One region of the Megasphaera sueciensis genome, then DNA from elsewhere that is predicted to be linked to it. Evidence: riboswitches for the same ligand, from Rfam matches in the RefSeq annotation. Region 1 holds a riboswitch; the other holds the start of a gene.
What was found. Region 1 has a riboswitch for fluoride ahead of crcB (fluoride efflux transporter CrcB). Riboswitches for the same ligand answer to the same signal wherever they lie in the genome.
Positions count from the first base shown of each region.

Region 2: it holds a riboswitch for fluoride, as region 1 does, so the genes downstream of both, NXG62_RS05430 (cation:proton antiporter) here and crcB (fluoride efflux transporter CrcB) in region 1, are expected to answer to the same signal.

Region 1 covers NZ_CP116939.1:2,310,889-2,326,101, forward strand. The annotation lists gene NXG62_RS11120 (uracil-DNA glycosylase) at 1-1, opposite strand, end outside; gene NXG62_RS11125 (ArnT family glycosyltransferase) at 10-1,608, opposite strand; gene NXG62_RS11130 (ArnT family glycosyltransferase) at 1,617-3,164, opposite strand; gene NXG62_RS11135 (DedA family protein) at 3,164-3,757, opposite strand; gene NXG62_RS11140 (acyltransferase family protein) at 3,883-4,992, opposite strand; gene NXG62_RS11145 (MgtC/SapB family protein) at 5,237-5,947, shown strand; gene NXG62_RS11150 (M20 metallopeptidase family protein) at 6,027-7,214, opposite strand; gene NXG62_RS11155 (efflux RND transporter permease subunit) at 7,330-10,428, opposite strand; gene NXG62_RS11160 (efflux RND transporter periplasmic adaptor subunit) at 10,435-11,688, opposite strand; gene crcB (fluoride efflux transporter CrcB) at 11,891-12,268, opposite strand; fluoride riboswitch at 12,322-12,395, opposite strand; gene NXG62_RS11170 (ClC family H(+)/Cl(-) exchange transporter) at 12,507-14,093, shown strand; gene NXG62_RS11175 (peptidoglycan-binding protein) at 14,282-15,085, shown strand.
Region 2 covers NZ_CP116939.1:1,136,848-1,152,060, forward strand. The annotation lists gene NXG62_RS05410 (MFS transporter) at 1-553, opposite strand, end outside; gene NXG62_RS05415 (MutS-related protein) at 550-2,055, opposite strand; gene NXG62_RS05420 (MutS-related protein) at 2,024-3,571, opposite strand; gene NXG62_RS05425 (universal stress protein) at 3,589-4,014, opposite strand; gene NXG62_RS05430 (cation:proton antiporter) at 4,034-5,167, opposite strand; fluoride riboswitch at 5,237-5,293, opposite strand; gene NXG62_RS05435 (DUF6062 family protein) at 5,453-7,162, shown strand; gene NXG62_RS05440 (1-propanol dehydrogenase PduQ) at 7,471-8,595, opposite strand; gene NXG62_RS05445 (aldehyde dehydrogenase family protein) at 8,610-10,043, opposite strand; gene eutJ (ethanolamine utilization protein EutJ) at 10,064-10,870, opposite strand; gene NXG62_RS05455 (phosphate propanoyltransferase) at 10,896-11,531, opposite strand; gene pduA (propanediol utilization microcompartment protein PduA) at 11,593-11,901, opposite strand; gene NXG62_RS05465 (EutN/CcmL family microcompartment protein) at 11,958-12,218, opposite strand; gene NXG62_RS05470 (BMC domain-containing protein) at 12,237-12,803, opposite strand; gene NXG62_RS05475 (hypothetical protein) at 12,822-13,565, opposite strand; gene pduA (propanediol utilization microcompartment protein PduA) at 13,586-13,864, opposite strand; gene pduB (propanediol utilization microcompartment protein PduB) at 13,905-14,699, opposite strand; gene NXG62_RS05490 (glycyl-radical enzyme activating protein) at 14,713-15,213, opposite strand, start outside.

The DNA of each region.
Region 1 (15,213 bases):
TGATAACTCCTAGAGATTCATATATAAACGATAGTTTCCAAATTGACCGATAAAGCGTGTTTGGTCAAAGAAAATAGAATGTTCGTATTCTGTATAAAACTTTTCAGGGACTAAAATGGATATAGATTCTTTGTGTTGTAAAGATTGGAGCAGTGCATACGGATCTTCTTGTTTATATAAATGTTTTTTTGACCAGACATTACTGCGATGCAATGCGGCATTTTGATCTGTTCCCGGATTTTCAACAAAAGTGGTAGGAATACCGCTGTAATAAACAAAAGATGTTCGAAATTCTCCATAAAAAAATAATTTTCCTTTAATGTGATCAGTAGCTGCAAGCGCATTATCAGCAGAACGATAAGAATAAAAAGAAGTCAATCCCTGCTGCATGATAATACCATAAATAATGATAGTACTTATCGTGATCAAAGCCGGTATTGCCGGATAAGCCCGTTGCCATTGTGAAAATACTACCATAAGTATACTTAAAAGAATACTTATGTAAAGCCCCCACCAACTGCCCCAAGAAACGAAAAAAGAAGCTGTAAGCAGGAGAAGCCAGTAGAAAATGGCCGGACCTGTAAGAATAGTCCATAATTTGCGGGAATCTTTATTATATATATCCTGAATTTCCAGTGTACCCAATAAAATAAGCGGTATATTTGCAATATAAGAATATGTAGGATATTTAGTAGCCATACAGGAGTAAAAAAGGAGCGTTCCCAACGTCCATACGGTCATAAAAACATATTCATCAGAAAAACTTCGCCTTTTCCACAAAGCATATAGGCAGGGACCGGTCCACGGTAATAGACTCACAGGAATGAGAACCAGATAATAATACCATACATTCATTTGTGGATGTTCGGATACTGTGGCGCGAACGACATTATTAAGACCAAGGAAGCCATCAATAAAAGCTTGACCATGTAAGCTGTACATAATTCCATACCAAGGCAGAGCCAATATGAAAAATATAATAATTCCCCAGGGATTAAAAATTCTTTTGCCATATACAGCATTATGACGCAGTACTGCAAAAATAAGAAGGAATAGGCCAGGCAGAACAATACCTACGGGGCCTTTTGTGAGAACAGCACCCGCTGCCATGGCATACGCAGCAATCATGTAACGTGATCTTCCCTCGGTTAAGCCGATGTAAGAGAAAAACATGGTTCCGGCAGTAAAGAAAAACAGTATCTGATCTGTAATAATAGCGTGGCTGATAGCCCATACTTCCAGAGAGGTAGCAGTCATAGCAGCAGTTAATACCGTTAATACCCTATTCTGGGTACGGCGCATCACATACCAGGATGTAATAACAACAGAGGCCATTCCAAATATGGCCCCCGGAAGACGTGAAGCAAAATCGGTGAATCCACAAACGGTATAGGCTAAACTGAGCAGCCAATAGATGGCAATTGGTTTATCATACCAATAAATTCCATAAATTTGGGGAGAAATCCAGTTGCCCGACATAACCATTTCTTTGGCTGTTAATGCATAGTTTGATTCAACCGGATCGGTGACCGGCAAGGCGGAATTTCCTGAGAGAAAAAATGCCAGACTGATGACAGCCAGGCATATAAATAGATAACGTCTTTGCATGAAACCTCCTAAGGATGGTTAATTACAAGAATTTGTGTTGATGTTTCGGCAAGTACAGGATACTGTTGTAACGTCGGATATCGTAAGCATAGCTGTCTATAATAAGACTTAGTCATCAAATAGTATGTTTTGTCAGGATGAGCAAAATCTTCTGCTTTGGCATGATTCCATTCGGTTCCGTATATGTTGCTGTAAAAAGCCATTCCGGGACGGACGAATTTGTCTATATATATAGTAGAAAATCCATCGTATATTTCTACTGTCTTTTGTGCCATGGGACGTATTGTAATATATTCTTCCAAAGAGGGCAATACGATTCCGAAGGCGCTGATGACGAATAGCAGCATAGTAACTACGACAGCTCCTATCCCTGCCTGCCATTTTCTTTTATATAACAAGATAGCAGGAACGATAGTTAATACGGCAAAAAATGAAGAACCCCATAGTATAGCTGGTTTAAAAAATTCGGCATCCTGATGCAGTGGAAGTGCATTGCAGGATATAAATAAGATGCAGAAAAAAATCATAGTTCCTATCCATAGTTTGGGGAGATGATTTTCAATTCGGGTGCGGTATATATACCAACCGATAATATATGCTGTTGGTGGAAACATAGGAGCAATATAGGTAACAAGCTGGGTTTTAGAAATAGAGAAAAATATAAAAATAAAAGATGCCCAGATAAGGCAAAAAGATAAAATATCTTTGAATGGATCCTGTTTTTTTATACATCTGGCAACGGCTGGTATGATAGCACCGCTCCACGGCATCATGGCTATTAATAAAATCGGGAAAAAGAAAAAGTAATTATTTTGCCCGGGATGTTCCGGAGCAGTAAAACGTGCAATGTTGTGATAACCGATAAAAGTATCCAGAAAAGCTTCACCGTGAACATGGTACATCAGTATGTACCATGGTAATCCAATCAAAAACGCGATACAAATTCCCTGTGGAATTTTCATGGTTTTCAAGAGAGACCAATGGCGGCAAAAGATAATATAGCAGAGCATGATTAAAGCTGGAAATCCATAACCGATAGGTCCCTTTGCCAATAAAGCGAATCCACAGAAGGCATAAGCCAAATAATATTTTTCTTGATAAAAAGATAGCATAGCAACGGTCAAGGTAAAAAGCAGTGTCATATCCGTAATGGAAGCTTTGCCAATATAAATAAATCCTAGACTGGTTAAAAGTACCAGAGAAGAAGTAAACGCGATTTGTTTATTAAAAATATTTTTCCCTTGAATATACACATAACCTACGGTAATCATTCCTACAAGTGCACTTGGCAGCCGAGATGTATAATCGGAAATTCCCAATATACTATAGGATATCATTTCCAACCAATAAAAAAGAGGTGGTTTATCATACCAAAAATTTCCGAAAATACGAGGAGAAAGCCAATCACCAGCAAGCAACATTTCTTTTGCAGTCTCACCGTATACGGGCTCATCAGGATCAATTAAAGGCGACATTCCTAGGAAAGAGAGCAGTAATAGTGCTGACAAAAAAAATAAAAAAAGACCATATTTGTTTTCTTTAATCCAAGATTTCATTAGGACTGCCTCCGATGCCGATAATGCTTCCAAAGTAATCCTATGGCAATCAACGCGCATATAATGACCATTGCGATAAGCAGTTCGTGATTATATTGAATTAAATCACGCCAATGGCTACCCAAAACGGAACCGGCCCAAACAAGCAGGAAAGTCCAAGGAATGGTTCCGATAACGGTATATACTACAAATTTTATAAAAGGATACCGGGCGACTCCGGCGGGAAATGAAATGAATGTTCGTACTCCCGGAAGACATCGGCAAATCAATACTGCTATTCCGCCATAAGTATTGAACATTTTTTCCGCCATAATAAATTTATGTTCATTAAAAAATATATATTTGCCGTATTTTAAAAGGAGCGGACGGCCGCCGTATGCACCGAGCCAATAACTTAAAACAGAACCGGTGATACCAGCGAGACAGGCAATAAAAAAGGTAGTCCAGAACTCAAAAATATTTTGTGAAATAAGAAAACCTGCGAAACCAAGTACTACTTCACTGGGAATGGGAATATTCGCATTTTCGGCAACCATGCAAAGAAACATAGCAATATAGCCATACGATTCCATCATTTCCAATAATACATCCATTCGATTCACTCCTGTTCAAAAAATAATTCATACTGAACAAATTTAACAAATACTATCATAGCACATTTAAGACATTAGATAAAATAAAATAACTATGTGCGTTATACGTATATAGCAAGCGATGATCACTGAAAATAATGCTTTGTGTTAAAACAGCGAAGATGTATCAATACATATTTTGCCAACATATACGCATATACTAAGACTAGGCTGCAAAGAAAAATAAATTTCAGATAGTTGGGAAGTGTAAGCGGACGGATAAACCACGCCATATTTTGCAGCAATGTTTGGCTGAGAAAATAGACGGGATAAGAGAGAGAAGCGGCAGTAAGAGTAAGTTTATTATTCTGATTGCCCCAGGAAGCAAAAACGGCGATACATGCCAGCAGACCTGTCATTGATAAAATCGCTTCAATCGCAGGAAGAGTCTGAAAGAATAAAAATGGTAAAAATACCGCTGTTCTGGGATAAAAACATAAAACATAAAACAGTGTAGCTATTGAAAAGGGAATTAGCCAATGCAAAGATGGGATATATCCTTGTACTGTAAACCAGCGGTGTTTGAAGGCATATATTCCTAATAAAAAATATAATCCGCAATCGGCTAAATGGATAGGCTGGAAGTTTAGTATGTAGGCTATGTGAATCCAGTGATTTCCAAAAAAATAATGTGAAGTGTAGGCGGCGGCGATGTCAATGGAAATAATCAGTATCACGATAGCCGGAGATAGAGCGGCAGCGGTATTTCGTTGAAGAATGTGCGGACGAAGCTTTTTGGCGGCCATAAGAAGTATGAAAAATAACAGCAGAAGACTTAGAAACCAAAAGGGACCTTGCTGAAAATATTCCTGCCAAAAGTGTACGGTATAAAAGGTGATAAAATTCATATTCGGAGTAGTCTGCAGTGCCGCCAGGTAGGCTAGTTCAGGAGCTAGAAAAAGACAGCCAAAAAGCCAAGGCAAGCCGATACGGTGCCACTTTTCTTTGAAAAATGGTTTAAAAAGCCGGATACGTAACGAAGAGGCACCAAAATAACCACTGATAAAAAATAAGACGGGAAGAATAAGGGATTCTGCCCAAAGTGCAAACATATCAAAACCTATGCTGCGTTCACTTTCTACAACATACACCTGGTTTGGTAAAAAAATCATAAAACCAGATGCTGCATTATACAATAAAGCCAATATAATCATAACGGAACGTAAATTATCTAAATAAAAAATTCGTTTTCCCATAGGTACAGTTCCTTTCTGTAATTTATTAATTTAGTTATAACATAAAATCGTTTAAATGTCTTATAGGAAAATCAATTGATATAAAAAGTATAAAATATAAACTTTACAACTCTATAAGCAATTCTTAAAAAAAGTAAAACGTTGCTGATTTTACGTAGGTTGCAGTTATTATACTGCTGGGCTATAATACAAATTATGAGATGCAGGATAAGGCTGTAAAAAGTTAGAAAGGGGGGAGACGGTGATGGTAACGACTATAGCAAGTATTGTTCGATTATGCATAGCCGTAATCCTGGGAGGCATCATTGGATATGAACGGCAGGCACAGAGTAAGTCTGCTGGATTGCGTACACATATTCTTGTTTGCCTGGGGTCTTGCTTGTGTATGATTATTTCTATTAATATTGCTATGGATATGTATTTTCAATATGGTATTACCAATTCAGATCCTGAACGTATTGCAGCACAGGTTATTACCGGTATTGGATTTTTAGGGGCCGGGACTATATTAGCGAATCAAAAGGAATGTAATGTCAAAGGACTGACGACAGCGGCAAGTATTTGGGCTGTTGCCGCTGTTGGTCTTGTTGTTGGAGCCGGGTATATTGTAACGGCTATGGCTGCGACTTTTTTGGTATTTATTGTATTAACTATTTTTGTCCGTGTTGATGATTTGGTGCGTCGCCGCAGGGAACGACAATATACATTTCATATTATTATGCGGAATACGGTGGGGCAGTCTCGGCGACTTGCTGATTTTTTTAAGAAAGAAGATATTCAAGTTAAGTCTTTTCAATCTATTGCGGCGGAAGAACAGCCTCGTGCAGAACTTATAGTAAGTGTATCGACCTTTCGCGATGTACATGAAAATAAAATTATTTTAGATTTATTGGCATTGAAAGGAATAGAAGAAGTTTATACAAAACCCAGCGGCGGCAAAGAAAAAGATATGTAAAATATAGAAATATCCTCCCAACATGTGGGAGGATATTTCTATAATAGATGATATAAATAGGGTTTGAGAGTGTAACGGGTTAATAGGATGTGAAATAATATATGATATTGATCATTGTAGTACACATGTATTTTAATGCGGCACTGTCCCATTGAAAATTTGATGAATGATGAAGTTCAACTGTCCCGCTGTTTACACCGACATAATAAAACGCACTGGGAACCGCAGCGCTGAAATAGGCAAAGTCTTCTGAGCCGGAACTTCTGTCCTGCGGAACTACTTGTATAAACGGAGTACATTTATCCTTTAAAATAGCAGCGACTTTGGTTGTTGTACGGGCATCGTTTACGCATACTGGCGCAAATGGTACAATTTGCAGTTCATAAGTGCCGCCGTAACAGGTTGTGACAGCATTCAGAATATATTTCATCTTTTCTAAAATAAGAGCTCGTTTGGACTCATTATAGGTGCGCAGTGTTCCTTTAAGTTCAGCAGTATCGGGGATAACATTGGGATTAAAACCGGATTGGAATTGTCCAAAGGAAAGTACGATACCATCACCGTCCTGCCGGCAATTATATACATAAGACTGTATTTGCTGGAGACTATCGGTGCCCATTTGAATAGGACTGATGCAATGAGATGGCTGGGAACCGTGGCCCCCTTTTCCGTGCAGTATAATTGTGAAATCATCGCAGGAGGCAGTAATGCCGCCGCTGCGGATACTTACTTTTCCTTGAGAAAGTCCACCGGCTACGTGGAGACCTATCGCATAATCCACGGCTGGTTTGTTTAATATACCGGCATCTATCATGCGAGCGGCTCCGCCGCATCCTTCTTCAGACGGCTGGAAAGCCAAACGGATTGTCCCGCGCAGGCAATCCCGATGTTGTGTAAGAATCTTAGCGACACCGAGAAGATTGGCTGCGTGGCCATCGTGACCACAGGCATGCATGACTCCTTTTTTTAAAGAAGCATAGGCAATGTCAGCCTTCTCCGTAAGAGGCAGAGCGTCGATATCGGCGCGTAAAAGAATAACCGGACCGGGGAGTTTTCCTCGGATAAGACCGGTAACTCCTGTGCCGGCTATAATTTTTGCATCTTCTATTCCCATGAGCGATAACTCTTGGAAAATCATTTTACTCGTAGTATATTCCTGATCACTCAATTCCGGGTTAGCATGGAAATATTCACGCATTTCCATCATATATGGCAGAACCTTGCGTACAGCTTCTTCAATATGGAATGTTGGTTTAAAACTATCCATGGATGTACCTCCTTAGTAAATCGCTGTTTTTATATAATTCTATATTGTTTTATGAATATCCTGCTGAAAATAATAAATAAGCAGTTTGTGCTTTTTATTATTGTGGAATAAAGAATCAACGATTAATGGAGTTTGTTTTTCTTAGCAGTGGCAGACGGAATTTATGATTTTCAAAGAATAAAAAGATAATAGGAATAATGAGCAGTGTAAATACCGTCGACGTTAAAAGCCCTCCGATGACAACCACGGCCATACTGGAGCGGGTTTCGGAACCTGCGGTCATGGAAAGCGCAGTTGGCAGCATACCGACGACCATTGTCAGTGTTGTCATGAAAATAGGTCGCAGCCGAACCCGTCCTGCCTCAATGATTGCCTGTCTTGCCGGCATGCCCCGTTCCATTAAGGTTAAGGTATAATCTAGCAGCAGTGTACCGTTTTTGGCAACCAGACCATCCATAACAAGTATGCCAATAAGAGAATAGAGATTCAAGGAGTTATTTGTCAAAAATAATAAAAACAGAGAACCGATGAGACCCAGTGGTAAGGAAAACATACGGATAAAAGGCGTTTTTACTGATTCATACAAGATAGCTAAAATCATATAAATCAAAATCAAAGACAAACCTAAAGCCATTGTTAAATCCTGAAACGTATCATGCATTTGATCGGCTTGACCGGTAAAACGATAAGAAACACCGGTCATATCTATAGAAGATAGGTGGACTTGTATATCTTTCATGGCTTCGCTCATCGGTCTATCTATCAGGCTGCCGCCTAAAGTAATGCTGCGTTCCTTGTCGGTCCGGTGGATTGTAACAGGACCTGTTTCTGCTTTGACATTGGCTACATCTGAGATGTAGATGATATGGCCAGCGGCGTTAAGCGGAATTTTTTCCAAGTCAGAAATGCGGAACCCGTCAGAGCCTTTTAAACGAACATAGATATCTGTATCATTATTGTCGTTTTTAATATCGTTGGCTAGTACACCAGCTTTTTTACCACTGATGGCATTGGAAAACGTATTTGTAAGGTCGTTGATAGAGGTACCATAATGTTTTAGCTTTTCCCGGTCAACGACAAGTCGGTATTCCGGCATACCTTCTTCATAGCTGCTGCTTACGTCGCGCACCCCGGAAATGTTATTTTTCATCATATCCATGACTGCATAGGAGGTATTGGTAAGCTGTTCATCATTTTTACCCCGCAACTCTAAGCGGAGATTTCCGCTGCCGCCGCCGAATCCTCCGGATACACCGGAGACAGAAGCTTGGTTTTCTTGAACCCGTACGTCTCCATCTAAAATATGTTTAGCAGCAAATTGTCGTATAGTATTTGTGATTTGCCAAATGGTACGGGAACGGTCTTGACGATTTTGAAGTGTAACTTGAATGCTGGATTCGTTTAAATTTTTTCCTCCGACCATAGAGGTATAGTATGTAACCTCGGGGATGGAAGATAAATATTTTTCCAATTCTTGTGTAACTTTATCGGTACGGTCTAAATTTGCATTTGTGGGCAGCTGAACAGAAATGCGAAAACCGGATTCATCTGTTTGAGGCATAAATTCTGAGCCGACTAATCCGGCAGGAATTAGTGCAACGGCTCCAAAAAAACATATTAATACAGGAATAAAAAGTTTTTTGCTGTTATCTAACGTCCATACCAGTAGGTGAGTATAATTATCGCGGGCCCATTTTTCTAGCGCATCCATTTTATGCCATATAGGCTTATCTGGTATTTTCAAACCTAAGCGGAAAAGACGCGAAGCCAGCATAGGCGTCAATGTAAAGGAAACAAATAAAGAAAATAACGTAGCAAAAACAATGGTCAAGCCAAACTGTTTAAAATACTGACCAACCATACCTGTCATAAAAGCAATCGGCATAAAAACGACAACATCACACAGGGTAATCGCAATTGCGGCCATACCGATTTCCATTCGGCCGTTGAGGGCGGCTTCTTTAGGTTTTTCTCCCTTCATGAGATGGCGGTGAATGTTTTCCAAAACGACTATAGAATCGTCTACTAATATACCGATACACAAGGCCATACCCATAAGAGACATCATGTTGAAAGTAAAATTTGCGATATACATGACGAAAAAAGTAGAAATAAGTGAAGTTGGAATGGCTATCATAACTGCAGCTGTTGAACGCCATCCGCGCAAGAAGAAAAATAATACGAGACCAGTAGTAATCAGACCTTCTATAAGAGTGTGGAGCGTATTATTTAAAGAATTGCGGACATAAGAAGCTGATTCGTTGGTAACCGTAAATGTATAATCCGGGTTATCCTGTCGCAGCGTCTCAATTTTTTTATTGACATTATCAACGGTAGAAACAACATTTGCGTCACTGTTTTTATAAACTACCATGACGACCGCGTCATCGCCGTTGACCCGGGCATAACGGGTTACCCGCTGGTCCTGCCGTCTGATGGATGCTACCGAACTCAGTGGAATTTTAGTCCCCTTGACGTTCGGAATTTGAATATGAGAAAGTTCCGATTCATCCATAAATTGTGCTTTTACACGAACATCAGTTGTTGTATCATTGGAATAAATTGAACCGGCTGGCATAAGAACATTTTCATTTTGCAGGGCATTGACGACTTCTGTCAACGTCATATCATAATGGACCAATTTATCTTTATCAATCTCAACGGCAATTTCTTTATCACGGCCGCCATTCAATTCGATTTCTGAGACGCCGTCAGCTTGCTGCAGGACATCTTGAAAATCATTTTCAGCTTTTGTATATATATCATCTAAAGAATGGTTGGACTGTACGGCAATAAACATGATAGGAGTGGCATTTATATCACGCTTTATGACAACGGGGTCGTCGATGTCGTCTGGAAGTTTACTGCGTATGGAATTAACTTTTTTTGTGGCATCAATAGCGGCATAGTCAGCATTTGCTGAAAAATCTAATTCTAACGTGATCCGAGCTTGACCATAAGATGCCACGGAAGTTATATGTTTCAAGTTAGATACAGAAGATAAGGCATCTTCAATCGGTTTTACAACTTGTTGTTCAATGGATTCGGCATTAGCGCCAGGATAATTGACAGATACCGTTACATAAGGCGTATTCAAAGCTGGCAGGAGTTCGACACCAATGCGGTAAAAACTGAAAAGCCCAAGTACGACAAAAAAAGCGACAACCATACAAATGCCTATTGGGCGATTGATAGAAAATTTAGTTAAATTCATATCCTATCACCCGATTTCCTTTTCTATAGTCACGTTTGTGCCGTCTTTTAAGCGAGCTGTATTGGAAGTCGCAATGAGATCGCCGTCGGATAATCCTTCCAGAATTTCTACATATTCATCATTTCGCAAACCGGTTTTCACTTGACGTATTTCAATTTTATTATTAGTAGTAATGATATACAGTTTGCTGATGCCATTAATTTCCAATAAGGCGTCTTTAGGTACGTACAGCGTGTTCCTGCGTTGTAAAACCTTTACTGAAGATTGGGCAAACATGCCTCCGCGCAAAGAATTATCTGGATTATCCAATGTAATGCGTATAATATACGTTTTTGTTGATGTATCCATTGTCGGACTGACATAGGTGATTGTTCCGGTATACGTGTTTGCCAGCGATTCAATAGAGACAGATACAGGAATCCCGGGTTTTATTGAAGCTACATCAGCTTCCGATAAGGGACAGTCAATATAAATGCCGCTGTTATCTGTAATAGATAAAACCTTCGTGTTAGCAGAGGCCATGCTGCCGACTTCGGCATTACGGTAACTGATAATTCCGGCACGAGGTGCACGTATAATTAAGTCATCACGTTGTTTCTTCATGCTATCGATGACATACGCCGCTTTCGCTTGTGCTGCCTGTTTGCTGACAATTGCAGCCGGCGTATCGCCGACATTTTGGGTTTGTAAGTTATCTAACGTTGATTTTGCAGCAATAAGAGCTTGATACACCGTGTCCAGATCTTTTTGGGAAATAGCCCCTTCACTCTTTAATACAATATAGCGGTTATAATTCATTTGAGCAACTTCATAATCTACCTGTGCTTTCTGCAGTTCTGAAGAAAATTGTGATTCAGCTGTTCTGGTATCGGCGGCAGCTTGTTGGTAAGCAGCTTGGTCTTGATCAATCGTTAATTCTGAATCCATTGTATCCTGAACCAAAAGGACCTGCCCGGCGTCGACGCTGTCACCGAGGTTTACATTTACTTCGACAATTTTGCCGGCGTATTTTGGAGATAAATCAATTTGGGCAATAGGTACGGTTTCTCCAGAGAATAAAATTTTTTTTAACATATCTTTTTTCGAAACACGATATGCTTGTACGGAGGCTTCCATGAGGTCACCTTTTACTTTAGTTGCAGTATTATAATGACTGTACATATAGATTGCAGTAAAAGCAAGCAGTAAGGTAATACCAAAAGCAATTAATTTATTACGTTTACTTTTTAATACTTGGTGTGGTAATTGAAATGACGACATGAAGAATCCCCCTAATAATGAAATACTATCTATTATACAGATAGTATACCTTATATGGATTATAAATTCTTCATAATTTGTAAATATTTGTAATTTTTTTAAAATGTTAATTTTTTAAATATAAAAATAATTTAATATTTAAGATGCTTAGAAGTTTTATTTAAATATAACATGCGGTTATATTTGTGGATACAAGTTATATTTAATATAATAATGCACCTGCAACAATGCCAAGCCAGCAAAATAAAAAAGCACCGACAACATTCAAACCACCGTATAGGAATCCCAAAGCCATTTCATTGGCACGAATAAAAGTGAGAAGTTCCATATTAAACGTGGAAAATGTGGTAAAACCACCAAGAATACCGGTAACGACAAAAAGCTTTACAGCAGCAGGCAAATTCATGTGAGAATTAAAATACATCATAAGAAAACCAATAAGAAATGAGCCGACAACATTAACAAATACAGTACCGTAAGGAAATAAAATACCTCCATGCTGATTTGCCAGAAGCGTGACTCCGTAACGTAATGCTGATCCGATTCCGCCGCCGATGGCAACAGCCAATAATTTTTCCATAATTCAGATTCCCCCTAGAAAATTAAGTATAAAAAAATGCTGATACTCCTACTGTAATAGTAGAAGTCATCAGCCAAATGGCAGTTTCGACAGAGTGCCGCGGGAGACATTCATTCCCGTTTCATATAAATAACAACAATCTTAATTTTAGCGGCAAGAAGCACTATTGTCAACACGATTTTTATGAATGTGTGTTATAATAAAATAAATTTTGTTTGATAGGATGGGGTAATTAATTATGCAGATACAAGGACCGCTTATTTCAACAATCCAGGCATTGAATCATTGGCCTCGTTTTCGTCTGCGGTTGTTTTTTGAAGGAATTGTTGTCGGAACCATTTCCGGCAGTATCATTAGCTTTTTTCGTTGGGTATTAGAGTATACAACTCATTGGAGAGAAACGATTTATGATATGCTGCCGAATGCGGGAATAATAGCTAACTTAATATGGTTTCTTGTTTTATTGCTGGCAGCATTTCTATTGTATAGTATCAGCCAGTACGAACCCATGGCGTCGGGAAGCGGCATACCTCAAGTAAAAGGAGTTATTTTAGGACGGATTCGCATGCGGTGGCTGCGGATTCTCTGGGTAAAGCTTATTGGGGGAATTGTGGGAATCGGGTTAGGGTTATCCTTAGGACGAGAAGGACCTTCTATTCAAATTGGAGCAGTTACGGCGCAGGGGTTAAGCCGCTTGCTGGGACGTCTGCGAATGGAGGAACGTTATCTTATTACTGCCGGAGCCAGTGCCGGTTTGGCGGCAGCCTTTAATGCCCCGTTAGCGGGAGTTATGTTTGCTTTGGAGGAATTGCATCGGAATTTTTCCGGAGTAGTATTGGTACCGGCTATGATGGCTGCTCTTATGGCGACTATTATATCCCGTATTGTTTTTGGCCCGGTATCAATTTTTCATTTTGGAAATTTGCCGTTGTTTCCCATGAATTATATATGGTTGATTGTTGTACTATCCATTATCAATGGTGTGGCAGGAAATATATTTAACAAAGGGTTGCTGGGCGTACGTTCTTTTTATGAGCTTCCTGTATTTTTTCATCCGTATACTAAGATTGCTTTTGCCCTTGTTACGGGCGGAGTGTTGGGGTACTGCCTGCCTCAGGTATTGGGCGGCGGAAATGAATTGATCAATCATTTATCAGAAATGCCCTTGTCCATATCCTTATTTGGTCTATTGCTTGTGGGAAAATTGTTGTTTACATTAATTAGTTATGGATGCGGTGTTCCGGGCGGATTTTTTTTACCTATGTTAGTTATCGGAGCACTTACAGGAGGTGTTTTAGGCATCGTTTTTATAGAACTAAATCTTATTCCAGCGATGTATTTATCGGATATTATCGTTATCTCCATGGCTGCTTTTTTTGCGGCATCTGTGCATGCACCTGTTACCGGAACTATTCTTATTATGGAAATGACTAGTTCCTATGACCACTTATTGGTACTATGTATTGCTTCTATGGTAGCGTTAGTGTCAGCAAGACTTTGTAAAGGCGAACCTATTTATGATTCTCTACTGTATCGGCTACCGGAATTTAAAAAAACTAATATTCCTGATAATGAACGGCGTAATATTATAGAATTGACGGTCGAAAGCGGCAGTGCTGTCGATGGTAAGAGTGTTGGCAGTATTTCATGGCCTATGCACACCGTATTAGTAGATATTAAGCGTGGTGATAAGCAGATATTGCCGGATCAGGCAGTGCGGTTGCGAGCGGGAGATTATATTTATCTGCTAACGGATCATATAGGTGCGGCAGAAAACGTTAGAAATATGGTGATACAACAAATGTATAATAATTATAAAAATTAGTACCAGGTACTAAAATCAACTTATAAAACTTAGATACAGACTGCATAACAATAAAAACAGAGCGCAAGAACATGGAATAAAAATTGATAAAATGATGAATAAAAATACACTTTTTTGACTTATTGCTGAAATTTTGTTAAAATGTAATTGCTTGTTGTTAGAGCGTCATTTTTCAAAGAGGTGGTAATTTGAAGAAACGTATGATAACGATATTGATGATGTTGTTTATTTTGTCGATATCCTCTGTCTCATTTGCGAAACTTGAACAAGGAATGAATAGCCCGGAGGTTCAATATATGCAATATATGTTGATGGATACAGGGTACTTAAGTGATGGTGCGGATGGAGTATTTGGCAGTGGTACACTAGCAGCTGTTCAGCAATTCCAGTCCGATCATGGCTTAACCGCGGATGGTATTGTTGGCAATCAAACGTTGGCTGCATTGGTACAAGCTGATACTTCGGCGACATCTGTTGTTTTTCGTGGCGGTGATTCTGGTGATGCCGTTCGAGATATTCAGACACGTTTATCCAATAATGGGTATAGTGTAGGTGCTGTTGATGGTATCTATGGCGAGGGTACGGCAAATGCTGTTAGTGCTTTTCAGTCCAGTTTGGGACTATCTGCAACGGGGGTTCTCGATGTTCGGACAGAACGTGCTTTGTATGCTTTAGGGAATAGTACTCCGTTGTCTTCTAATACTAGTGCGGGCGGACAGGAAATTGTCATGCAGGCAACAGCCTATTCGGCACATGATCCTGGGAATAGCGGGTATACCGCAGGCGGACATGCATTGATTCATGGGCTTGTCTCTGTGGACCCCAGCGTTATTCCTTTAGGTACAAAATTATATATTGAAGGATATGGCTATGCGGTAGCAGATGATACGGGCGGTGATATTACTGGTACGCGCATTGATTTGGGCATGAATTCTAATTCAGAAGCAATGAATTTTGGCAGAAGAGATGTGGTAGTTCACATCTTGGGATAAGAGCACATATAAAAGGAGAGGCTGCAGCCTCTCCTTTTATATGTGCTAAGGTGAAAATTGTATCAGTAACAACGAATAGTATTGTATATATGAACAGGTTGTAAGTGGTTAACATCATAAGATAGTTG
Region 2 (15,213 bases), 1.2 Mb from region 1:
CCGCCGGCATCCCTAACGCGGCAAATCCCCACGAATAGGTCCGGAGCGCTCCGGTGCCACTTTTCATAAGAACCACATAGTATAACAAAACAGGTCCCAGAAAAGCACCTATTTGATCCATACATTCTTGAATGGCAAACCCTTTCCCCAAGCCATTCTGCGAAGCAGCAAACGACAGCAACGTATTTTTAGCCGGCTGCCGGATCGCCTTGCCTACGCGTTCCGCAACAATCAGGATCGATGCCCATACCCACCCGGTATCGGGAATAAGGGCTAAGCAAGGGATAGCGATAACATTTACGGTATAGCCCAAAATCGTCATTGTCCAGTAATTTTTTGTCTCATCGGCTATCCGTCCGGTAACATACCGCAAGGAGTAGCCCAGCAACTCCCCCAGTCCGGTAACGAAACCGATGACCGTAGCCGAGGCCCCCAATAAATTTAAATAATTTCCGTAAACACTGCGTGCGCCTTCATGCGTCATGTCGGCAAAAAGACTGACAATTCCCATAAAAAGAATAAAAGCCATGGCTGACTTTGTTTTATTACTCATAAGATCACCCCAAATTTTCTTTGATAAATATCCTCCCCATAACTTGTTTCCAGCGGTCTTCCCACCGCGATCACATACGGTCTCCGGCCATCCGCCTCTCGTTCAGCCCGCAAAAACAATACATGTGCTGCACCGTCACTTTCGTAATAACTGTTTGCCAAGGTATAAAAATGTGTAACAAAAATAATCCGGAGTGTACTGACAAGACATCCATCAAGGAAATCCATGGCTATCGTCGTTCCCTCCCGTTCATTTGTCGCAGCAAAGGATTCATTCATCAGCAGCAAATCACCGGGACGCAAGCAAGCTACAACATCACTCATCCGTTTAAGTTCTTCATCAAATTTACCGCTGTGAAGTGCCCGGTCTTCCTCCCGCTTAAAATGGGTAAAAACACCGCCTGCACTACTCTGAAACTCCGTTCCCGCAATAAACATGCCGCTGTTCATCATCAACTGCGCCTGTCCCACTGCCCGCAAAAACGTGGTTTTTCCGCCTTGATTGGCTCCCGTAATCAAAATAAGCGGCTTTTTTTCCGCCGTAATCGTATTGGCAATCACCCGGCCTTGTGTCCGCAGTGCCAGACTGATGTTGCACAATCCACAGCCGGATAGTATATCCGGTTCCTCCCGCGGGACAGGAAAGGAATAGGATATCCCCCATTCCTGCAGCCGATTTTCCAAATTCAGGCAGCCGATATAAAACGCCAATTCTTTCCGGAGCACCGTGAAAAACGAACGGATTGCATCCCGTACCGCCATGACCGTATGGGCGAGGCTGCGCAGGCCCCGGTCATGAAGTTCGCCGAGAATGCGCGACCCGCTTTCGTCACGAGGATCAATATAAATGCAATGTTCTTTTTTCCTACGGAAAAAATGCATCACCCAAGCATGAAACGCAGATTCCTGCTTGCTGTGTTGTTCGCAGGGAATATAAGAAGCCCCTTTCAGGGTAATATCCAAATGTGTTTTCACCAACATACCCCGGGGAAAATGGAGGGATTGTAATAGGTCTTCCATTTCCGCCGTATAGGCTGCCGGAACAGTCTCTTCCAGCATGTCAAAAAAACGCTGCCAGCCGGAGGACTGCATCAGAGGTTTCATGCGCTGCGCCATATGGCACATTGCATCGAGGATCGGCAGAAAGCCGTGCAAATCGGCGATCGAACCCTCCAGCATCAGATAAGGCGAATGCTGAAACATAGATAAATAACTTCCTTCGTGATATTCCATTCCCGCAACAGCCAACTGATACAACGCACGAAAATCATCCGGAAATTTCATGCAATCCTGCAATACCGCCTGCCGATAACAGATTGTTTCCTTTGTTTTCCGGCCGCCGCACAACACCGCTTTACCCGATTCTGCCAGAAATGCATCGTCAGCCGCCATCGTCTGCAGCACCTTTTCCAGTTCCAAATCCTCCCACACAGCCTCCATCGGTTTCGATACGGCGGCATCAAAATTAAAATCAGCCGTTTTCTCCAGTAGACATACTTTCATGCAAAACCCTCCTTATGATGTCCTCCCGGCCCAGGTTATATCGTGCTGCAAGAGCATAAGCATACGCTTTTCCATCGGCAGGCTGTCTTACGATTTGATAGGTCCGCATTTTTAAATCAGGTGCAATCGTACACACCATGCTCACTGTTTTTTCATCAAAGGAAGCTAAATCCTCTAAAAACGTTACATACACGCAATATAGATCCTTCCGGGAAATAATATGCATAACCTTTCGTCCTAGACAAAGGGAATCCTTCAAAACCGCCGACGCAAACATTTCGTTGATAATAATAAGGCTGTTCGTTGTTGCCTGCTGCAATATATCATAGATACGTTCCACATCATCCTGCAATTTCCCGTTCGCAGTAACTTCTCGCTCCTGCCGTTCAAAATGGGTATAGATGGCATCCGGCAAAAAAATCCGGCCCGTCTTCGCCGGAATCGGCAATCCCAGGGATGCCAGATATACCAGTTGTCCGATCATGCGGGCGAACGTCGTCTTACCGCCTTGATTCGGTCCTGTCACCACCATGTTGCGTTCCGTACCCCGCAGCGAAAAGGAATTCGGCACCAACCGCGTATCTTTACCGGACTGGATCGCTAATGCCAAATCATAGGCCTGTTCACAATATATTTCACTTTTTTCACTGGCTGCCTCGGGATAACAAAAAAGCAGTCCCCGTTCCTTCCCGCTGCGTATGCAGGTCAGATAGGCTAAAAAAAATTGACTCTCCCGTTCAAATTGAAGCAGCGTATCCTCCCGAAACTGTTTTGCCTGCCCGCAGAAGGAAAGCAATCCTTCGAATACATGGGGATATATTGCTGCCAATTTCTGTACGATCCGTGCTTCTATATGATTCAATCCGTCCTTGTGGATCGTATCGCCGGAAAAACGCGGTGTCTCCTCGGTGAAAAATCGCGCAAAAAACGTTTGCATGCGGTGACTTACATCCGCTTCTCCCTCATACGGCCGGACCTCAATCGCGGCATCCTGCAAATATAACGCATACACGACTCCTTCCAGGGAAAGCGCTGTTTCGGCAGAAGTATTCCACAGCCGCTGAAATGCCGGGGAGGTGTAGTAGGACTCCATATATGCCAGAAAGGATTGCATTCCCTCTGACAGGACACCTGCCGCACGCAGACCGGCATACAATGTATCCGTACCTTCTACATACGCACAAATAGCACGTAATTGCAGGCTGGCCTTTTCATATATATCATAACAAGCTGCTGCCTGCTGCTCCCATCGGCGCGATTCCTTCATGTGACTTGCAAACGATTCTATACAGGAACAAACATCGGGTCTTGAAATATCCTGCATAACTTCCTGCCGGTATATCACTTCTTCTTTATGCAGAACAGGACTGTAAAAATATTCCTCCAATCTGTATTCTTCTCTACCACGGAGGGCTTCTGCAATAATCACAGATAAATGCAAATCATGGAACAACGGCAAATCAGCCGTCACTCGGTGCGGCTCGTATAACGGAAACAATAACCCCGTAAAAGCCATCGGAAATCACTCCTTTGTTATTTTATAATAGTCACCGGCACCTCTGCATAAGTCATCACACGCTGTGCCACACTGCCAATGATCAGATTTTTAAAACCACCCATTCCACGGGTACCCATGACGATAAGATCAAATTTCCCGTTCGATGCATACCGCACAATACTTTCAGCCGGATGTCCGTGCAATATTTTGTATGACACGTTTGGTATACCGGCATGCTCCGCCTGGATCTTAGACTCCTCTAGCGCCGGAATATAATGAGAATCTCCATCAGAATAAAATTCATCTATCTCATCTACATTGGTACTGAATTCCGGGGGCGTAACCACGGTTATTATTTCTATGTCGCTTTTCAATTGTAACGCAAGCTGTATGGCCCACTGCAATGCTTTTTCGCTCCGCGGCGAAGCATCATATGCTACCATTATTTTTTTGAACATCATCGTTATCCACTCCTTTTTGTTATGTACCATTACTAGTTATATTCTTTGGGAAAAACCATCGTTGAGCCACCAATGTCGGGACTACGGCACTGAATATGACCGTCGCTACCAAAATGGTATACTGGCTGTTGTCTATAAAATGATTCGTAAGACCGTACAAGGACGAAATAGTACCAAAGGTAAGACCGGTACTCATAAGTAGTGTCGTATACATCCCCGTCCGGAATTGATAATGGAACACCCGGGTAAAGGGATACACCCCAATAAATTTGGCCGCTACCTTTAAAACAAGAAAAATCAATATGATTCCTATCATATGATATAATGCCGCAGGAGACACCAGTGCCCCGGCTTTTATAAAGTAAAAAGGCGTAAACATAGCAAATACAATTGTCCGCATCTTAGTAAGTGTTTCTTTATTCTTTTGAAAGAAACCGGCCATGGCTAGTCCCACGACATAGGCAGGTAAAACAGCTTCGCTTCCGCAGCGGACAGCAATATATGCCAGCACGAGAAGAACTAAAAACATAAATTTTACCTCCAATTCACTGACTCTTCCCCCAAAAGACGTAAACAATCTTTTGGAAACGGGTATCAGCAACAGAACGGATACCGCCACAGCTACCACAAAATACAGTATCTGTATGGAAAACCCCGTAAATAAAATCCCCAGTGCCAGTACAGTCCCGATATCCGTAACAAAACAAGAAGCTAAAATAGCCTGCCCTAAAGATTCTTCTGATAATCCGCTCTCCATCATGACGGCATATACTACAGCCACCGAAGTAGTAGAAATGGCAATGCCGGCTATTTTTGCAGCATTGGCATCCCATCCGAGACCATAATACGCAAATCCAAGACCGCAGAAAAAAGGGAGAAAAAAAGACATGCTGCCAATCGTCAAGCTCTCCCTGAGATTATTTTTCAAACTTTCCGGATCAATTTCGGCCCCCGCTAAAAACGTCAGCAGTACCGCTCCAAACCCTGCCAAAAATGTAACCCATGACGTGATTTCGATACCGATTGCATTTCCTCCGACAACGCCCACCATGATTTCCATCAACGCGACAGAAATACCCAACCGTATGGAAAGCACCGTAGCAATGAAAGCTAACAAAAACCATTGTGAAGCTACCAAAAAATTTTGTTCCATATTCCACCCCCGTCTGCCCGTTTACATAAATTTTCACATCCTGGCAGGAACAAAAAAACTCCTACCAGTTTTCTGGTAGGAGTCATCAAGAGCAAGTTTATAGCGAACTCCATCGCTTATTTGATTTAAGTATAAATTACACATCGTAAAATGTCAATAAATCATATTGCTATTTTGCCGATAATATTTTACAATAGAAACTATAAGACGATGGAGTTCGTCTCTACCCCGTTCTTCTGAACGTAATGACTCCTACCTGAAATAAACAAGGTAGGAGTTTTTGTTATGTCAAAAAAAAGAGAGGAGATGCACAAGATGAAACTTCATTGGAATGCATTAGATATGGAATCAAACTTACAGCCGCTAAAACAATGCAATCAAAAAAAAATAGACATAGCCGCACAATGTTACGAATTATATCAGCTATTCAGCAAAACAGAGAAAACCACATGTCTCGCCGATGCCGCACAAAAGCACTGTCTCACGCTGTTGGAAGACCGGTTCCGGTGCATTATCACCGGCGAAAACAACAAAGATACTGATTCCGTCTTAAACGCCCTGCTCGGCCAGAAAATCTACAATGCCGCCGCGGCCTCGCGTATGGATATGCCTGTCCACATGCAATACGGTACGAAACAGAAAGTAATCCTCACCAAAACAAACTCTATCTTCCCACAAGAAAAAGCCATAGAGGATCTGCCGATCATCATAACCCCAAAATACAATTCCGACACTGTCCTGCCAATCAAATCCATCCGGGTGGAACTACCGGTCCCTATGCTACGCAACAGCGTTATCTACACCTATGTTCCCTGCCTGAAAGCCCTCACTGCGCACCTCTCACAACCAAAGGGAGCAGAAGAACCGCTTGCAGATCTCCTGCTAGTCGTCCACTCCAGCGGTGTTCCCTTGACGGAAGCAGAAATGACCCTCCTCCAAAACTGTCCGAAGGACACGCCGCTACTCCTCGTACTCCCACAGCACACCTATACGTCCGGAGAAAGCGGAGAAAAATCGGCCGCCCGCCTCTACTCTGACATACAGAAAAAAACAAATCTACCGCCGGAAAATCTGCTCTGGCTGTTTCCGGAAGAAGGACTGCTGTCCAAAAAAAACAACAATAACGACGGATACATAAAAAGCCAACTCGCCTTTCTAGAAAAAAAACTTGCCGCCCTTCTTTCCTTCCATAAAACAAAAACACTGATAACCCAAATGGAAACCGAAATCGGCCCCCTCCAAACCGCAGCCCGAAAATATGACCATATTTCAGACACTACCTCACCGCCCGCAGAACTGCCCAAAATGAAATACGAGGTATCCCTCGAAGAAATTCTAGCCGAATGTGCGGACGCCGAATGCCCCCTCTGTCAGCACTTGGAAAAAGTAACTTTCGACTACTATGCAAACTTTCAATACCTATTCAGCAAAAAACCGGAAATCCAGCTGAACGTTGCCCAAAACCAAGGCTTCTGTAACCTCCATACATGGCAGTTGCTGACACTCTCCTCAACCCAAGGTTTTTCCACAGGCTATGCCGTTCTTCTCGAAAAGACAGCTGAATCTCTTTATCACTACCTATCCCTTACACCCCTTGTAACAGAAAACTCCCCACTCCAAACAAGTCCCTCCGCATGTGCCATCTGTCACATGCTTGACCGCGTTGAAACCAACTATCTCAATCAACTCGCCCTTCTCCTGCAAACACCGGTCGGATTTCATCACTACCAGCAATCACAAGGGCTCTGTCTGCCACACCTGAGAAAATTAGTTCCCCTTCTCACCGACCAGAAAATCAAAATGCAAGTTGTGACCCACGCTGCCATCAACCTAACATACACTGCGCAAAACATGAAAACCTTTGCGCTGAAACACGCCCTGCTGCAGCGCGATACTATCACCGACGAAGAAAACAGTGCCAACAGCCGCGCCGTAATACACATCGTTGGTCAGAAAGACATCCTCATTCCACAAAACCAGGCACCTGTAAAATGAGAAAACAAGCCGTTCTCTTCTCCGTCACCTAACGAGGACAGTGCAATACTATCAAATGCAACACCTAAAAACAGTCTACATACGGAACGTCTTATAAAATAAAATTACCAAGTAACATCACAAAGAAGCCTTGCCACGCAGCCGTATGAATCCTTTTCTACGAACAAAAAGTACGTTCACACACCTCTCTGAACGTACTGCCAGTTATCCTGACAAGAGAATCGAGGCAACCACAAACAAAAGCCGGAGTTACGTCCTTGGCGGCGTAACTCCGGCTTTTGTACTATATATAGGAGCTAGATTGTGTTTTAATAGATTTCATGGAAAATACGTACGGCTGCCGCATAGGTAAGCAGCACTGGATTTTCCGGCAAACATCGGTCTTGCAGCGCATTTTGCGCCATAAGAGATATTTCTTCTTCATAGTGCTGCTGCGGTATGGATTCAGGCAATGCGGATACGTGTCTCGGCATGTCCATATTATCCATGAGTGCCAGCAATACGGCACGCAGTGCCGCCACCGCTCCATCGTGCGTCAGGGATCGCGGAGCGATGCCGACTTTATATGCTAAGTCAGCATATTTTTCTTTTACCTCAGATAAACAGCTGTTATACGTAATACTAGCCGGCAGGAACATCGCACAGGCCAGTCCATGCGGAACATGGAACATGCCTCCCAGCGTATGTGCCAAGCTGTGTGCCATTCCCAGTCCGCTCAGATTAAAGGCCATGCCGGCCATATTCGATGCAGACAACATCATTTTGCGAGCGGTTATATTTCCTCCGTCATGATAGCAAACCGGCAAAGACTGCAGCGCCAGTTCAAAACTTTTGCAAGCTACCCCATCGGTAAAATTCGAGGCCGATACGGAAACATACGCTTCGATAGCATGGGTAATCACATCGAATCCCGTATTGGCCGTAACTGACGGCGGTACCGACAAGACCAGATGGGGATCTAAGATGGCCAAATCCGGATACAAAGTATCATCTATGATCGGCAGTTTGCGCCGGGTCTGCGCATCAGTCAGTACAGCAAAAGCTGTCATTTCCGAACCGGTGCCGCTCGTTGTCGGAATTGCGATAAAGAACGGTTTATGGGTTACGACCTTGCCAAATAAGGAGAAATAGATAATGCCTTTGGCCGTATCGATAGCCGCTCCGCCGCCGAAACCGATGAGGATCGTAGGCTGCATGCCGGCTGCCATGGTAACCCCGCTGGCAATGACCTCCAAGGTCGGGTCCGGTACCGTATCCGCAAAAATAGACACAGTATTGCTGGGATCCAGTTCTTCCGTTATGCGCGCAATACTGCCATTATCACGCAGAAATCGATCGCAAATAATCAATATCCGTTCTTTCCGATAGGTCCGCAGCATGGTCAGCGAATGAATGCCTGTAACGACTTTTGTAACAATTTGACATTCGGCCATAAGTTTCCTCCTTATCAACGGATATTAAACATGTCCTTCAAGACGCATTCCCGGCGGCGGCAGAAGGATTTAGGACTGGTCAGTCCTTCTCCTGTCGGACCGGCAATGGTAAAAGTAGGATAGCCTTCTCCGCCGATACCGAGACCGGCAAAGGACGGGCCGTTTTTTACAAAAATAGTCGTTTGCAGCAATTTTGCCATCTTACTCAATTTGGCAATATTAGTAGAATGCATCATGGCACTGTGCCGATTGCCATGTTCGCTTTCATAGGCCCATTCGATGGCCTGATCCACGTTGTCACAGCGGACCAGCGGTAAAATAGGCATCATCATTTCCGTTTGTACAAAGGGATGATCCTTGTTTGTTTCCATAATAATGAGATGAATAGAATCGTCTACTTGAATACCGATTTTATCCAAGATATATTGCGCAGATTTACCGACAAATTCGACTTTAGGACCGCCCTTTTCCTTAGAAACCACGTTCCACAATTTTTCTATCGTTTCCCGGTCTTTGATCTCATAAGCTCCGGCACCTTTCATATTGATCAGGAGATAGTCAAAAATAGAATCCACGGCAAAGACTTCTTTTTCGGCAATACACGGCACGTTATTATCAAATGAACTGCCTGCCACAATATCTTTGGCCGCCTGTTCGATATTGGCGGTTTCGTCTACTACGACCGGCGGATTTCCCGGTCCGGCACCGATTGCCTTTTTGCCGGAAGATAACACGGTCTTGACAATTCCCGGACCCCCTGTCGCTACGAGCATGCGAACCTTGGGGCTGGCCATCATTTCATTGGTTGCTTCGATAGAAGGATTTTGCACCATGGTGATCATATTGGCCGGTGCGCCTGATTTTTCCAGTGCCCGATTCAGTGTCTGCACCAAAAATGCCGAAGTCTTGCGGGCACGCGGATGCGGACTGAATACCACCGTATTGCCGCCGGCAATCATACAGATGGAATTGTTGATAATCGTTTCCGTCGGATTGGTCGTCGGTGTAATGGAACCGATAACGCCGAACGGACAATATTCAAATAAAGTAATACCGTGGCCGCCGGTCCGTGCATCTGTCGTCAAATCTTCAATACCCGGTGTATACTGGGCTGCTGCCGTATTTTTAATGATTTTGTCTTCATACCGCCCGATAGCGGTTTCTTCTACGGCCATCCGGGACATCATTTCCATATTCCGTTTATCCAGACAGGTCCTGCGGATAACTTCCACCCATTTTTGGCGTACCGCCGGCGTCTGGAACAACAATAGTTCTTGTGCCTTTGCCGATGCATCAATGCATTCGCCCATCGTCGGGAATACGCCATATAGGCTGGACGCTGCTGCCGGTGCAGGACAGCTCGTTCCCGCCCCATTTTCCTTTAATTCTTTTATGACCTGCGAAACCAATGTCCGCATAACTTCAGGATCAATATTGGTACTCATCATTCACCCTCCCATTTATTCTTTTATCCGTTCATGGCAATGCCTAACGGGGTAACAAACAAGCAATCATTAGGCTTCCATACAGGAATGTGCAATTGCTTTTCAAATACGTCTTCAAATTGTGTAAAGCAGCACGCGCCGCCGACAACGTAGATATCGGAAACAGGATGACCGGAAATAAACCGCCCGACAATAGATGCCATTTTTTCGGCTACCGGCTTGATCACAGGAAATACATCCGCCTCCTGGGCCGGATCCAATTTCATTTGCTCTGCCGCATCAAAATCGATGCCGTGGTAACCGGCCAATACCAAAGACATATGGGTACCTCCGGTAGCTTCATCGGCCGTAAAAATGACCTCGCCGTCATGCAGTATACTGATTCCCGTCGTGCCGCCGCCTACATCGACAACCGCTCCGTCCCGTATACCCAGTACCGTAGCGGCAGCCGTAGGTTCGTCAATGATATTCGTCACTTCAAAATCGGCTCCGGCCACACAGTTGGCAATACAGCGTATATTGCCCTCTATAATGCCCGGCGGTATGGCCGTAGCAGCCTTTGTCAGTTCCACACCGAGCTTTTGTTCTAATGTATTTTTCATAGCCCGGACAGCATGCACGGCCCCTACATAATCAACGACAATACCGTCCTTGACGACCTTCGAGGGTGTCGTCATTCCGGCCACCGGTTGGTTATGACTATCTACAACGGCCAACACGATATTGGCGGTTCCCAGATCGACGCCTGCTTTCAAAGGACCTGTAAACGGCTTCGTCTGTCCGCTTCGTACCAATTCGGCAAATTCTGCCAGCAACTTATTTTCCATCATCCTATGCGCCTCTCACTTCGTAACACTACGGGCAAATCATGACATAGTCTTTATTCTTTAATGAACAAGCATTGGCTTCATCCACATCGACATGCATTTCCAAGGCCGAAGCTTCCGATACGCGGATAACCACATCACCCAGCATCCCTTGCCGTTCCCCGAAGGTTTCAACGGATACGATTTGATTATCATGGAGTCCCCGTTCTGCAGCCTGTGACGGAGTCATGTGGATATGCCGCTTGGCAATAATAACACCCTGCGGCAATTCCACCGAACCGCGGGGGCCGATGAGCGTAATGCCCGGCGTCCCTTCCAGATGACCCGATAGGGTAATCGGAGCCGCGATGCCCAAGCGAAAACTATCGGTCTTACTGATTTCCACTTGACTTTGTTGGCGGATAGGCCCTAAAATTCGCACATTTTTAAATTCGCCTTTCGGCCCTTTCAAGGTCACTGTTTCCTTTGCCGCAAATTGTCCCGGCTGGCCCAGCTTGCTTTTTTGGGTCAATGCATAATCCGCACCGTATAATACATCCAGATCCGCACGGCTCACATGTACGTGGTGGTTGGATACACCTACTTTGATTTTTCCTTTATCGTATTGAATGACCTTACCTTGTATCCGTGCTGTAATAAGGTCAAATAAATCTTGCTCCTCCATTATTGCAAATGCCCCTTCCTATACGGCAATTTATGGCATACACGTAAATTGCCTTTTTTTCCTACTCCGTTTTTGTTGTATCCGGAGTTTCTTGTGCCAAATGGGGCAGGATCTTTTCCACATCCGCATGCGGACGAGGAATAACATGGACGGATACGACCTGTCCCACGGCTTTCGCCGAAGCAGCCCCCGCATCAACGGCAGCCTTGACAGCTCCCACATCACCGCGGACCATGACCGTTACCAGTCCCGAACCGATTTTTTCATACCCTATCAAATATACATTGGCAGCTTTTACCATCGCATCGGCAGCTTCAATAGAGCCGACCAGGCCTTTTGTTTCTACCATTCCCAATGCTTCATTTGCCATTTTTTATTCCTCCTTATGATATATATCATGCAGCAGGCGAAGTACTATCGCACCGTCTAATTCACGTAATCAATAATGCCGACGATAGCCAAATCTACCGGCTTTTCATGATTTGCATCTCGCGTACGTACAGCGGATCCGCTGGCTACCAGTACGAGTTCACCGACTCCGGCACCTACGTAATCAACGGCAACTTCTTCATTGCCGTATGCAGCACCTGTACTCGATTCAAATTGGACAATCATGAGCTTAGATCCCACTAAAGCTTCTTCCTTTTTGGTTGAAACGACGGATCCTGTTACTTTTGCAATTTTCATGATCGAATCCCTTCTTTACTATTCATCCTGCGTTTTTTTCGAAGTGTTTCGGCGTTTAGCCGTTGTCTTGCCTTTCCGTGTTTTTTTTACGGGTGTTACCGGTACTGCCTTTGTTTCTTGCGAAGAAGCACTTGCTTCTTCTGTGACCGTCTTTTCTGGTTCCGCTATCTCTTTCGTTTTCAAATCTGCCGCCTCACGGGCTGTCGGATCGGATTGTGGTTCTGCCGGCTGCGGTGAGCCCGCAGGAGAATCCGCGACGGCTGCCGACATCATCCGGCTGTTGTAAAACATCGGTCGTTCACGCCGTCTGGACGGATCAAGGAACATCGTTTCCGTACTGGCAATGGGCCGGGCAATAACATCGGCAGAAACAAACGCACCGCAGGCAATCGCCGCCGCACTGCCGGCTTCCACCGCCGCTTTGACAGCACCTACGTCGCCGCGTACTTTTACCGTCATCATCCCGCTGCCGCGGGCACTTTCCAGTTCGACGAGTGTCACATTAGCCGCTTTGACCATAACATCGGCTGCCGCGATCGCTCCGCTCAATCCTCGTACTTCGACTAGTCCTAAAGATTGTTCCACTTGTACTCACCTGCCTCTTTACCTAGTTACAAATTGAATGTCTTTATCTGCTGCCCGTTCTCGTGCCAAAGCAGTAATAATCGTTTCTGCAGAAATCGATACCTTGCTCCCCGCGGCGTATCCGGCTACATCGGCAGCCGTAATGATCTGCCGCCCCGGCGTACGGACCGCCCGAACAGGTACGGTATCGTGAGGTTCCCCCGGCAGTGCCTGAAAACGGGCATCAGACAGCTGTTCCAAGGTTTCCCAAAAACCGATTTCTACGTCATACGTCAATAAGATGCGGTAATAGGATAAGATTCGTTCTCTGTACGGTTTCGGTTCGTTTCCCGTAAACGGTTCCAGTCCCGACAACAACAGGCGCACCGCTGCTCCTGCTGACAAACATCGTTGAAACCACTGCGTTTCAAAGGTATCGCAGATGCCCAGCGCCGCCTTGACAATACCGTTCCGCGAGGCTACCGGATAAACGGTCAGTGAATCGGATACAGCTAGATCCACTGACGCCGTCCGGCCTATCAGCTTACAACACGTACAGGAATCCGTGATACGCTGTGCCAAAGGAGACCCCGGCCAGTGATCGGGGACAACAGCGCAGACCTCATAGTCTCCTGTAAGAGAACGCAAGAAGGTATCATAACGAACATCAAAGGAATCCTCAAAGACGATGTACAATCGGCGCGCCGAATGTTGTTGTTCTTGTAAGACCTGCCGCACAATACGCATGACCATTTCTTTGAACTCATTTCCGTTGATATCCAAAATATCACCTCATCGACGACCTAGTCCAAATGCGGCAGGATTTTTTCTACATCCGTATGGGGACGAGGAATAACGTGGACAGAAACAACTTCACCGACGATTTTAGCCGATGCAGCACCGGCATCAACAGCCGCTTTAACAGCGCCTACATCACCGCGTACCATAACGGTTACCAATCCGGAACCGATTTTTTCATATCCTATTAAAGTTACATTCGCAGCTTTTACCATTGCATCCGCTGCTTCAATGGAGCCTACAAGGCCTTTCGTTTCAACCATACCTAATGCTTCATTTGTCATGATAATTCCTCCAGTTTATAATTTTCTGTAATAGTTGTACCTAAATGTACGGTGTCGTTGTAGACTTAGGTTCGCTGCCGAGTGCCCCCAACAGTTTTTTGCCTACCGCGATAGCTGCCTTGACCGCCTGCCGTACCGCACCGGAATCACCGCTGAAACATAAGATAACTTCGTTGGAATAGCTGGTGCCGCCATTGCACGGAGACGAATAGCCGACAACTTCGACATTCGCCGCTTTGACCGCCGTATCCGCCAACACGACACCGATGGCTGCCGGTCCGGCACAAGTCATGCCGAAGGCCTTGCCAAATTTGGCACCCATTGCTTTTTCCAAGCAATAACTGGCACGAGCGGAGTATTGGAATTCCAAATGTCCGGCTTCATTGCCGTATACATCGCCAAAATATTTCGGTAATACGGAAAGTGCCGTTTCTACCGCACGGCGAGCATCGGATACATCTTCCGCCCCGATGATGATCAAGGAGCCGTGTCCGGCACCACCTTTCGTATCACGCGGCATTTCAACAGAAATAATTTCTGTATTCGTTGCTTTGACCGCATCATCTACCGCCATGATCTGCGGACCTGCTCCCGTACGTCCGCCGATAATTCCGATCGAACGGAATTTTCCCAATTTCATCGAATCTTTGAGCATCGGATCTACGCTGGCAATAACCAATCCTATCGTATCGCCTACCGATGTCCCTACAAACTCTGTTCTGCCTGTTGCGTGATTGATCCCGGAAGCATCCCCCTTACTGCTGCTTTGTTCGCCGGCAGTATTCAGTTCCGCCTTTACCTGGTTCATCACTTTTTCTAATAATTCCTGATCCATGAATGTCCCTCCTTTAGGATTCATCGCCTATTCTACAAGGCACACCTGCTTGTTCCACAAGGGAACGATACTTTTCTAACGCTGCATTGTCCAGCGGTTTCGCACTCAGGCGATTCATTTTATATTCGCGTCCGAGCATGTTATATTTATTCTCACCCAGCGAATGATACGGCAGCAGATTGACACATTGGACGTTAGGCAAGGTAGCAGCAAAACGGGCAATATCGCCAATTTCCTTTTCCGTATTATTCACATGAGGAATCACCGGCACCCGTATCGTGATAGGTGAAAAAGCGGCAACGGCCTTGATATTTTCTAAGATCAGCCGATTGGAAACACCCGTAAATGTACGGTGCTTTTCTTCATCCATATGCTTGATATCGACCATGATATGATCAATATACGGAACGGCCCGCAGTATATCTTCTCGTTCGGCACAACATTCCGTTTCGATTGCCGTATTCCAGCCCTGCGCTTTACATGCCTTAAGCAGTTCCACCGCAAAATCGATCTG